DNA from 3 places in the Roseateles sp. FW301-B2 genome. Region 1 is predicted to be linked to each of the others. Evidence: predicted binding sites of a transcription regulator. Region 1 holds the regulator's gene; each other region holds the start of a gene.
What was found. Region 1 encodes FNR, which switches genes on or off when oxygen is low (the NO sensors DNR and NnrR bind a similar motif). Its sites were predicted from a motif close to TTGATNNNNATCAA; they were not measured.
Positions count from the first base shown of each region.

Region 2: the regulator FNR is predicted to act here: its motif matches at 1,568-1,581, upstream of AC3WQY_RS17395 (acetyl-CoA hydrolase/transferase C-terminal domain-containing protein).
Region 3: the regulator FNR is predicted to act here: its motif matches at 1,420-1,433, upstream of AC3WQY_RS16900 (OmpW/AlkL family protein).

Region 1 is NZ_JBYTBE010000017.1:12,966-16,518, reverse strand. Features, by position in the region: gene AC3WQY_RS13180 (sulfite exporter TauE/SafE family protein) at 1-574, opposite strand, end outside; gene hemN (oxygen-independent coproporphyrinogen III oxidase) at 579-1,988, opposite strand; gene fnr (fumarate/nitrate reduction transcriptional regulator Fnr) at 2,168-2,902, shown strand; gene AC3WQY_RS13165 (hypothetical protein) at 2,940-3,161, opposite strand; gene AC3WQY_RS13160 (hypothetical protein) at 3,301-3,553, opposite strand, start outside.
Region 2 is NZ_JBYTBE010000026.1:40,839-44,391, reverse strand. Features, by position in the region: gene AC3WQY_RS17395 (acetyl-CoA hydrolase/transferase C-terminal domain-containing protein) at 1-1,490, opposite strand, end outside; gene AC3WQY_RS17390 (GGDEF domain-containing protein) at 1,663-2,502, shown strand; gene AC3WQY_RS17385 (delta(1)-pyrroline-2-carboxylate reductase family protein) at 2,515-3,396, shown strand; gene AC3WQY_RS17380 (lipocalin-like domain-containing protein) at 3,414-3,553, opposite strand, start outside.
Region 3 is NZ_JBYTBE010000025.1:19,670-23,222, forward strand. Features, by position in the region: gene AC3WQY_RS16890 (TlyA family RNA methyltransferase) at 1-540, shown strand, start outside; gene metF (methylenetetrahydrofolate reductase [NAD(P)H]) at 537-1,364, shown strand; gene AC3WQY_RS16900 (OmpW/AlkL family protein) at 1,504-2,118, shown strand; gene AC3WQY_RS16905 (peroxidase-related enzyme) at 2,321-2,905, shown strand; gene pepQ (Xaa-Pro dipeptidase) at 2,909-3,553, opposite strand, start outside.

The DNA of each region.
Region 1 (3,553 bases):
CTTGCGCACCCAGGGCTTTCAGCAGCAGGCCGGGGCCCAGCGCCAGGCCCGCTCCGGAGCCGGCTGCAAAGGCCATCATCACCAGTGCGCCGGCCGCAGCGCCGCTGGCCAGGCCCGCGGTCAGCAGGGCCGATTGCAGCAGCCCACAGGGCCAGGCCACCCAGGCCAGGCCGACCAGCCCGGATCGAGCCGGGGCCGACAGCACCACCCGCCCTGCCCCGGGCATGGCGAGCGTTGCCACGTTGACCTGGCGGCCGATCTGACCCAGCCAAGCCGGCTGCCTGGCAAACACCAGCAGGTACAGGCCCAGCAACAGGGCCGCGGCATGCACGAGCAGCCACAGCGGCCGCAGCCAGGCCGCCGCACTGCCGATCCAGGCCAGCGCGCCCACACTGGCCGCCACCACGGCGCCGCCAAGCCCATAGCTCAGCATGCGGCCCAGCTGGAACGCGCCCGCCGCACCTCGCCCCGCTCTGCCGCAAGCAGCGGCGGTCGGGCCACACATGGCCAGACAATGGGGCGTGCCGGCCAGGCCCATCAGCAGGGCCGAGCCGGCAAGTGCGAGATCCAACATGGGGTCAGATGATGCGCGAAAACTTGGCGCGCGTCTGGTCGGCGCTCAGGTAGCGATCGAACACCATGGCCACGGCGCGCACAAAGTACCAGCCCATGGCGGTGACCTGGATCGCGCTGGGCTCCACCAGCACCAGGCCGGTATCGGCCATGGCGCGCAGGCGCTCCAGCTCGGGGCCGAAGTAGTCCTGCACCTTGATCAGATGCGCCAGCTCGATGGACTCGAACTCCACCCGCCCCTGGCACATCAGCGCCATGATCATGGCGCGCCGCACCAGGTCGTCGCGCGACAGGGCCAGGCCGCGCTCGATCGGCAGCTGGCCATGGGCCAGCGCGTCGTAGTACTCGGGCAGGGTCTTGGCATTCTGGCTGTAGGTGGCGCCGATGCGGCCGATGGCGGAAACGCCCAGGCCGATCAGGTCGCAATCAGGCTGGGTGCTGTAGCCCTGGAAGTTGCGGTGCAACCTGCCCTGGCGCTTGGCCACCGCCAGGCTGTCGTTGGGCAGGGCGAAATGGTCCATGCCGATATAGGTGTAGCCGTGGCCGACAAAGCCGCCGAGCGCGCCCGACAGCATGTGCAGCTTGTCGGCCGCCACCGGCAGCAGCGCGGCGTCGATGCGGCGCTGCGGCTTGAAGCGCTGCGGCAGATGGGCGTAGCCATACAGCGCGATGCGGTCCGGCTTGAGCGCCGCCACCTGGGCGATGGTGCGGGCGAAGGACTCGGGCGTCTGCTGCGGCAGGCCGTAGATCAGGTCCACATTGGTGGATTCGAAGCCCAGGGCACGCGCCTGGATCATCAACGCTTCCACGCTCTCGTAGCTCTGCATGCGATGCACGGCCTTCTGCACCGCCGGGTCGAAGTCCTGCACGCCAAAGCTCAGGCGATTGAAGCCTAGGCCGCGCAGATGCTGCAGGCGCTCGTTGGTGACGGTGCGCGGATCCACCTCGATCGAGATCTCGGCACCGGGCGCGAGCTTGAAGCGGCTGCGAATGTCGTCCATCAGGCGCGTCAGCTCCGCATCGCTGAGGAAGGTCGGTGAACCGCCGCCCAGATGCAGCTGCGACACCGACTGGGTGCGTCCGAGATCCGCCAGGGTCAGGTCCATCTCCGTGACCAGCGCGTCCAGGTATTCGGCCGCCTTCTCATGGTGCTTGGTGATGACCTTGTTGCAAGCGCAGTAATAGCAGACCGACTCGCAGAAGGGGATGTGCACATAGATGGACAGCGGCGCGCCGCCGCCCACCACGCCGCCCTGGGCCCGCTGTTGCAGGGCCTGACGGTATTGGGTGGTGGTAAAGGCCTCGACGAAACGGTCGGCAGTCGGGTAGGAGGTGTAGCGCGGCCCGGAAACGTCAAAGCGGCGCAACACGTCTTCGGTGATGCCTGGCAGGGGTTCAGCGACTCTTGGTTCCATGGACCGTACTGTGCCAAGCCCGTTGACAGGGCGTTTGACTTGGGTCAATCTTGCAGCGCGAGCATAGAGAAAGAATGGCGTCAATCTTGAGGAGCATCATGTTCAACTCTATGCACACAGGCACGCCATCGGGTGCGGAATCCGCCCCAGCTCCGGGCCCAGCCACCATAATTCGCCACATGAATGCCAACCACGCCATCAAGATCGAGCCCTTCAAGGTAGCTTGTTCCAGCTGCAACCTGCGGGAGTTGTGCTTGCCCGTCGGCCTGTCCAAGGGTGACCTGGATCAACTGGACGCCCTGGTGGCCACACGCCGCAATGTCGAACGCGGCGACACGCTGTTCCGTACCGGGGACTCCTTCCAGTCGCTTTATGCGGTGCGCACCGGGTTCTTCAAGACCTGCGTGTCTTCCGAAGACGGGCGCGACCAGGTCACCGGCTTCCAGATGGCCGGCGAGTTGCTGGGGCTGGACGGCATCAGCAATGACCGCCACAGCTGCGACGCCGTGGCCTTGGAGGACTCGCAGGTCTGCGTGATCCCCTACAGCCAGTTGGAAGAGCTGTCGCGCGAATTCACCGATCTGCAGCACCAGTTCCACAAGATCATGAGCCGCGAAATCGTGCGCGACCATGGCGTGATGCTGCTGTTGGGCAGCATGCGCGCCGAGGAGCGCCTGGCGGCCTTCCTGCTCAACCTGACCCAGCGCCTGCAGGCGCGCGGCTTCTCGGCCTCGGCCCTGGTGCTGCGCATGACGCGCGAGGAAATCGGCAGCTATCTGGGCCTGAAGCTGGAGACGGTCAGCCGCACCTTCTCGAAGTTCCAGGAAGACGGGCTGCTGGAAGTGAAGCAGCGCCAGATCCGCATCATGGATCAGCCGGGGCTGCAGAAGCTGGTCAACAGCACCACCTGCTGAGCGCGGCCGCAAAGCCTCAAACGCCCGCCCAGGCCCGCTACTGAGGCGGGCTTTTTTGTTGCTGGGCCAGGTACAGCGACATCGCCGATGCGGCGCTGATGAGCAGCCAGAAGATCAGGAAGCTGAGCGTGTAGATGGCGGCGCGCGGCAGCGCCATCGGGGCCGCGCCGAACCAACTCAGATCGCTGGGGTCCACCACCGCGAACACCAGCGCCACGGTCACGCCGGCCATGAAGAAGGACGGCCAGAGGATGAACATGGCCGAACGCACCAGCCCCGGCCGGTCACCTGGCCTGCGCTCAATACCTGCTTCGTCCCCTGCTTCGTCCCCTGCTTCGTCCCCTGCTGCGTCCCCTGCTTCACCCATACGCGCCCCCTCGGCTTGTGAGTCTGCTGCGTCAGTGGCCGCCCGTCGCCGCATGGTTGCGGGCCTTGATGGCGGGCTGCAGGGCCGCGCCCTGCTCTTCCGCACTGTCGGCCGACAGGCGGGCTTTGGTCTCGATCACCGGATCCGGGAAACGGATCGCCAGCGTCAGCGTGGCGATGCAGGCGACGATCACCACCGACGGGCCGCCCACCACCAGCCACATCATGCGTTCGCGCCACCAGGGGGCGGGCTTGTCGGCCGGGGTCAGGTCTTGCTGCTTGCTC
Region 2 (3,553 bases), on a different contig from region 1:
TACTGGCCGCCCACGCCCGACACCATCTGGCCCGAGTCCAGCCCGTCCGACGAGGCCGCGCCCAAGAGGGTCAGCTTCATGGTGGTGTTGAAGAGGCGCGCATCGCGGCGCTGGGCGCGCTTGAGGCGCTCGCAGCCCAGCGCATCGCCATAGAGCTGGTTGATGTAGGCGATGCGCGTCATCGAGATGCGCTCGCGCTGCGCCTCGGGCAGCTCGCGCAGGCGCTGATAAAAGTCGCGCGGGCCCAGGAAGAAGCCGCCATGCATGATGGTGGCATGCAGCCAGCGCTCGCCCAGCGCCGCGGCAACGCGGCCGTCGTCCAGCGCCGTGCCCGCCGGCACGCGGCCGGGCTGCAGCGCGCCGAGGCGCTCCAGGTAGGCGATATCTGGCGCCGTTAGCTCTGCACCAATGCGGCCGCGCTCGGCCAGCGCCTGCAGCACCGCCAGGTCGGGGCGCGCGCCCACGCGGCCGGCGTTGGCCAGCTCCTGCAGGTCGGCGTCGTCGTAGACCGCGCGGCGTATCAGCCCGGCGTCGATCAGGCGCATGAAGCCGTTGACGAACATTTCCGAGCAGCCGTAGAGGCCCTGGGCGAAGCCGCCCAGCTCGCGACCCGCCAGCCCCTCGGTGCCGTCGGCGCAGAGCGCGCCGAGGATGCTGCGATAGGCCTCGGGCTGGCGGTCGCGCACGATCAGGCCCTGCGCCACCGCGTCGCCCAGCGAACCGATGCCGATCTGCAGCGTGCCGCCGTCCAACACCAGGCTGGAGGCATGCAGGCCGATGGCGTAGTCGGCCCAGCTGATGGAGGCATTCGGCGGGCCGAACAGCTCATGGTTGGCCGCGGGGCAGCGCAGCAGCAGGTCCACCCGATCGAGCGGCCACAGCGCCGTGCCGGGCATGAAGGGCAGGCGCTCGTTCACCACCGCCACCTTAAGCAGCGGCCGGCCTGCGGCCGCCATGCGCTCGATCAGCTCCTGGGTCACGTCGGGGTTGCAGGACATCGAGAGCTGCAGCCCGCCGGCGCCGTCCTCGCGCAGCGCCACCGCCTGGGCGATCACGTTCACGCCCTGGGCCATCATGTCGCGCGCCACGAAGCTGTAGTTGGTGCAGACGAAACCCTGCTGTGACGCGTCGTTGTTGAGGTAGTCGCCGGTCTTGAAGAAGAACTCGTGCACCTCGATGTTCGGCGGCAGGGTCTGGGCGCGCGCCGCCTTCACATAGTCGAGGTCGGGGTAGTCGCCGAACACGCGCTCCAGCAGGGGCCCCAGGAAATGCTGCTCCAGCTCCGACTTGCCCACCGGCCGTTCCAGCGAGAGCGCGGTGAAGATCTTGAGCCGTCGCGCCGGTGTGGCAGCGATGCGACGATAGAGCGCGTTGACCCAGGGGTTGGGCTTGCCCAGGCCCAGCGGGATCGCCAGCACGATCTCGCCCGGGATGCGTTCCAGCACCGCGTCCACCGCGGCCTCCAACTCGGTCAGCGTCTGCATGTCCATTTCATGTCTCCTGCTTGGTTCTTCTGCCTACTTCTTGTGCCTATGGGCCAGTGTCGGCGCAGTCGGCCCGGCCGGACTTGATTTTGGCCAAGTCAAGCGCGCGCACCGCGCCCCCGGGGCCCATCCCCCATTCCGGGGACGCGCGTCGCCAGCCCGGGCAAGCTGTGCTGCAATGGCTGCGCGGTCCACCCACTTTCCCTTCATGCTGTTCAACGAGATCGACACGCCACGCTGGCTGCCCCTGCTGGGGCAATGGATCCAGCGCCTGGGCCTGCTGCGCACCTGGGCGCTGCTGTGCGCCGGCGCGCTGCTGCTGTGCCTGGGGCTGGCCGGCCTGCTGCTGGCGGGGCCGGCCGGCCACCTCGCCGCCGCCCTGGTGGCCAGCGGCATGGCGGCGGCCTGCGCCGCGCTGTGCGGCTACCTGCTGCTGCGCCTGGTCCAGCATATCGACAGCACGCAACGCGGGGTGTTGCGCCACGCCACCGAAGACCCGCTCACCGGCACGCTGAACCGCCGCTACTTCCTCGAACTGGTGGAGCGCGAATGGTCGCGGGCGCGCCGCTACGACATGTCTTGCGCGCTGCTGCTGATGGATGTGGACCATTTCAAGCGCGTCAACGAACGCTTCGGCCACCGCTGCGGCGACCAGGTGCTGCGCGAGATCGCCGCGGCCAGCGTCGAAACCCTGCGCCACGCCGACGTGCTGGCGCGTTTCGGCGGCGAGGAGTTCATCGTGTTCCTGCCGCACACCGACCCGCTCGGCGCGCTGGACGTGGCCGAGCGCATGCGCGAGCGCGTGGAGGCGCTGCAGCTGGCCTGGAACGGCGCAGAGCTGCGCGTCAGCGTCAGCCTGGGCGTGGCGGCGCTGCATCCCGAGCACCTGACGCTGGATCAGCTGATCCACGACGCCGACGATGCGCTGGCTGTGGCAAAGTCCGCGGGCCGCAATTGCGTGCGCGCTGGCGCCGGGCTGCTGCCCGGCAAGCCCAGCATGATGAACAACAACAACTGACGCCCATTCCCCATGCAGATGCTTGACGCCGCGGCCACCGCGGCCCGCTTGCCCTATGCCCGCCTGATGCCCGCCGTGGCCCAGGCCATGCTGGACCTGCGCGCCGGCCGCATCCATAGCTGCCCGCGCGCCGTGCTGCCGCTGCCCGAGGGCGGCAGCTACCTAGCCATGCCCTGCACCGATGCGCAATATGCAATCAGCAAGCTGGTCTCGGTGACGCCGGCCAACCAGGCCCTGGGCCTGCCTACCATCCAGGGCCTGGTGCTGGCCAGCGATGCCCGCAACGGCAGCCCGCTGGCCCTGCTGCATGGCGGCACGGTGACGGCGCGCCGCACCGCCGCGGTGAGCCTGCTGGGCATCGAACGCCTGCTCGGCCGCGCCCCGCAAGACCTGACCCTGGTGGGCACGGGCGGCCAGGCCTGGTCGCATGCGCTGGCGCTGCTGGAGGTCTGGCCGGGCCTGCGCCTGCGCATCAAGGGGCGCAGCGCGGCGCCCGGCTTCGTGCAGCGGCTGGCCGCACAGGGCCTGACGGCCTGCGTCTGGCAGGAGGGCGACGGCTATGGCGATTGCGCGCTCGCCGCCACCACCTCGCTGAGCGCGGTGCTGCCCGAGGACCTGGCGAGCGAAACCCTGATCGTCGGCATCGGCAGCTTCCGCCCCGACATGGCCGAGCTGCCCGCCACCCAGGTGCGGGCGCGCCAGCTCTTCGTGGACGATCCCGAGGGCGCCCGGCACGAGGCCGGCGACCTGCTGCAGGCCGGTGTGGACTGGTCGCGCGTGCATGGCCTGGCCGAGCTGCTGGCGGGCGAGGTGAGGGCCAATGGGCCCTTGCTCTACAAGACCGTGGGCCAGGCCGCCTGGGACATGGCGGCGGTGCGCTGTGCGCTCGGCTGAGGCGTCATGGCAGGGCGTTAGGGCAGACTCATGCGACCGCTGTAGCCCGTCATCTCCAGATAGCCCAGGCCCAGTTCACGGCCCTGGGCATCGGCCAGGCGCGCCGCGCCCTCCCAGTAAAGCATGCCGGTGCTGCGGCGCGCGTCCACCTCCTGGG
Region 3 (3,553 bases), on a different contig from region 1:
GTGCTGGACATGGGCCAGAGCACCGGCGGCTTCAGCGATTGCCTGCTGAAGGCGGGTGCCGCGCGTGTGGTGGGCGTGGACGTGGGCCATGGCCAGCTGCATGCCGCGCTGGCGGCCAACCCGCGTATCTGCGCGCTGGAAGGCCTGCATGTGCGCGAGCTGGCGGGCTCGGCGCTGCGCGAGCAGGCCCCGCCCGAGGGCTTTGCGCTCATCGTCGGCGACCTGAGCTTCATCTCCATGCTCGGCGCCCTGCCCCAGCTGGCGCCCTGGCTGGCGCCCGGGGGTCAGGTCTTGCTGCTGATCAAGCCGCAGTTCGAGCTGGGCCCCAAGGCCCTGGCGCGCGGCGGCCTGGTGAAGGACGCCAAGCAGTACCCGCTGCTGGAGGCGCGCGCCCGCGAGGCCGCCGCCGCCCTGGACTGGCAGGTACGCGACTACTTTGAAAGCCCCATCACCGGTGGTGATGGCAACAAGGAATTCTTCCTGTGGGCCGAAGGTCCGCAGGCAGCGAAGACGAACGCAGCAAAGGAACACACACCATGACAGCGGTGAGTTTCGAATTCTTCCCGCCCAACACCCCCGTGGGGGCGGAGAAGCTCAAGACCGTGGTGCAGGAGCTGAGCGTGCTGAAGCCGCAGTACTTCAGCGTCACCTACGGCGCCGGCGGCTCCACGCGCGAGAAGACCCTGGCCACCGTGAGCGAGATCGCGGCGATGGGCTATGAGGCCGCGCCGCATCTCTCCTGCGTGGGTTCCACGCGCGAGAACATCGCCGAGATTTTGGCCACCTACCGCGCGCAGAACATCCGCCGCGTGGTGGCGCTGCGCGGCGACCTGCCCAGCGGCACCGCCACCGCGGGCGAGTTCCGCTATGCGGCCGAGCTGGTGCGCTTCATCCGCGAAACGCAGGGGGCGGACTGGAAGATCGAGGTGGCTGCCTATCCCGAGTACCACCCGCAGCAGCGCTATGCCGCCCGCGACCTGCAGCACTTCGCCGACAAGATGCGTGCCGGCGCCGACGAGGCCATCACCCAGTTCTTCTTCAACCCCGACGCCTACTTCAACTTCGTGGACGAGGTGCGCAAGCTGGGCGTGGATGCCCCCATCGTGCCGGGCATCATGCCCTTCCACAACTACGCGCGCATCGCCCAGTTCGCGGCGCGCGACGGCATCGAGATCCCGCGCTGGGTGGCGCTGAAGATGGAGGGCTATATGGACGACGCCGCCTCCATCCGCGCCTTTGGGCTGGACGTGATGACGCGCGTGTGTGAACGCCTGATCGCCGATGGCGTGCCGGGCATCCACTTCTATACGCTCAACCAGTCGGCGCTGACGCTGGAGTTGTGCAAACGCCTCGGTCTCGGCTGAGTTTCTTGAGGCAACGCAAAACCACCAAGCCCTCATGACGAGGGCTTTTTTGCACTTGCGTCAGATCAAGGGTTAACCCGATCGATCTGCGTCCAATGGCTTCATCGGGATTGGTCCCGGCAAACAAGGAGTTATTGGAATGATGGGAAAGATTGCAAGCACCTTCGCCGCTGTTGCCCTCGCCGCCGCCAGCTTTGCTGCTCAGGCGCAGGCTGAAGGCCCCTGGCTGGTGCGCGCCCGCGTCGTCAACATCGACTCGGCCAACAAGGACACGACCGGCCTGGGTCTGACGATCAACAACAAGGCCATCCCCGAGGTGGACATCAGCTACTTCTTCTCGCCCAATATCGCGGCCGAGCTGATCCTGACCTATCCGCAAAAGCACACCCTGAAGGCCGGCGGCGCCGAAATCGGTTCGCTCAAGCACCTGCCGCCCACGCTGAGCCTGCAGTACCACTTCGCCCCCGCTGCCAGCTTCCGTCCCTATGTGGGCGTGGGCCTGAACTACACCAACTTCTCGTCGGTGAAATTCGCCCCCGCGGTCGAGACCGCCCTGCATCCCAGCATCAAGCACAACAGCTTCGGCCTCTCGGCCCAGATCGGTGCCGACATCGAGCTGTCCAAGAACCTGTACCTGAACGTGGACGTGAAGAAGGTGCAGATCGGCACCAAGGTCTACTCCAGCGGCACCGAAGTCGGCAAGTTCAAGGTCGACCCGCTGCTGGTGGGCGTGGGCCTGGGCATGCGCTTCTGATCAAGCGCGTCGCCTGACGACAAGGCCGCCGGCCCGCAAGGGCCTGGCGGCTTTTTTCATGTCGGCTCCAGGCCGGGTGGGGGCTGGCGATGCTGCGTGGCGTCGCCTTGGTGTAGCGTCACGGTACTTCGTACATCGCCATGCCTTGCTTGTCACAACGCAGCCGGTGAGTTCCTCTCCCCGCCCTCGCCCAGGAGCCTCCATGTCCACCGCTACGCCATTCAAGATCAGCCGTTTCCCAGTCCCTGAGATCAAGGATCTGCCCGAAGACATTCGCACGCGCATCCTCGCCGTCCAGGAGAAGTCCGGCTTCGTGCCGAACGTTTTCCTCGTTCTCGCGCACCGGCCGGATGAGTTCCGCGCGTTCTTTGCCTATCACGACGCCTTGATGGAGAAGAAGGGCAACTTGACCAAGGCCGAGCGCGAAATGATCGTGGTGGCCACGAGCAACGCGAACCAGTGCCAATACTGCGTGGTCGCACACGGTGCCATCCTGCGCATCCGGGCCAAGAATCCGCTGGTCGCTGACCAAGTCGCCATCAACTACCGCAAGGCCGACATCACGCCGCGCCAGAAGGTCATGCTGGACTTCGCGATGAAGGTGTCTGCCGAAGCGTACGCCGTGGGCGACGACGACTTCGAGACACTGCAGCGCCATGGTTTCGACATGGCTGACGCGTGGGACATCGCCGGCATTGCCGCCTTTTTCGGCATGTCCAACCGCATGGCCAACGTCACGAGCATGCGCCCCAATGACGAGTTCTATTCCCTGGGGCGCGGCGCTTGATGCTCAGCCCAGCGCCGCGAACGCATCCCTTGTCAGGTTCTCCGGCGGCGCACCCGCGGCGCGGCACACCACATCGTCCTCGATGCGCACGCCGCCATACCGGCTCAGGTGCTCCACCAGGCCCCAGTTCACCGCGCCCGCGTGCGGGCCGGCGCGCAGGGCCTTGAGCAGGGTGGGTATGAAGTAGAGCCCGGGCTCGATCGTCACCGCCATGCCGGGCTGCAGCGTGCGCGTCAGGCGCAGATAGGGGTGGCCCTCGGGTTTGGGCGCCAGCGCGCCGGTGGCGTCGGCCATGAAGCCGCCCACATCGTGCACCTGCAGGCCCAGCAGATGGCCGATGCCATGCGGCATGAAGGTGGAGGTGATGCGCTCGGCCAGCATGGCCTCCTCGCTCATCGCCTTCACGATGCCCAGGGTCTTCAGGATGCTGGCGATGCGCGCATGAGTGCTGAGGTGGATGTCGCGATAGTCCACGCCAGCGCGCACCTCGCCCACCAGGGCCAGCTGGGCGGACTCCATCGCCGCCAGCAAGGCATCGAAATCTGCATCACCGGCACTCCAGCTGCGCGTGATGTCGGCCGCGTAGCCGGCCACCTGGGCGCCGGCGTCGATCAGCAGCGAGCGCGACTGCGTCGGCGGGGTCAGGTC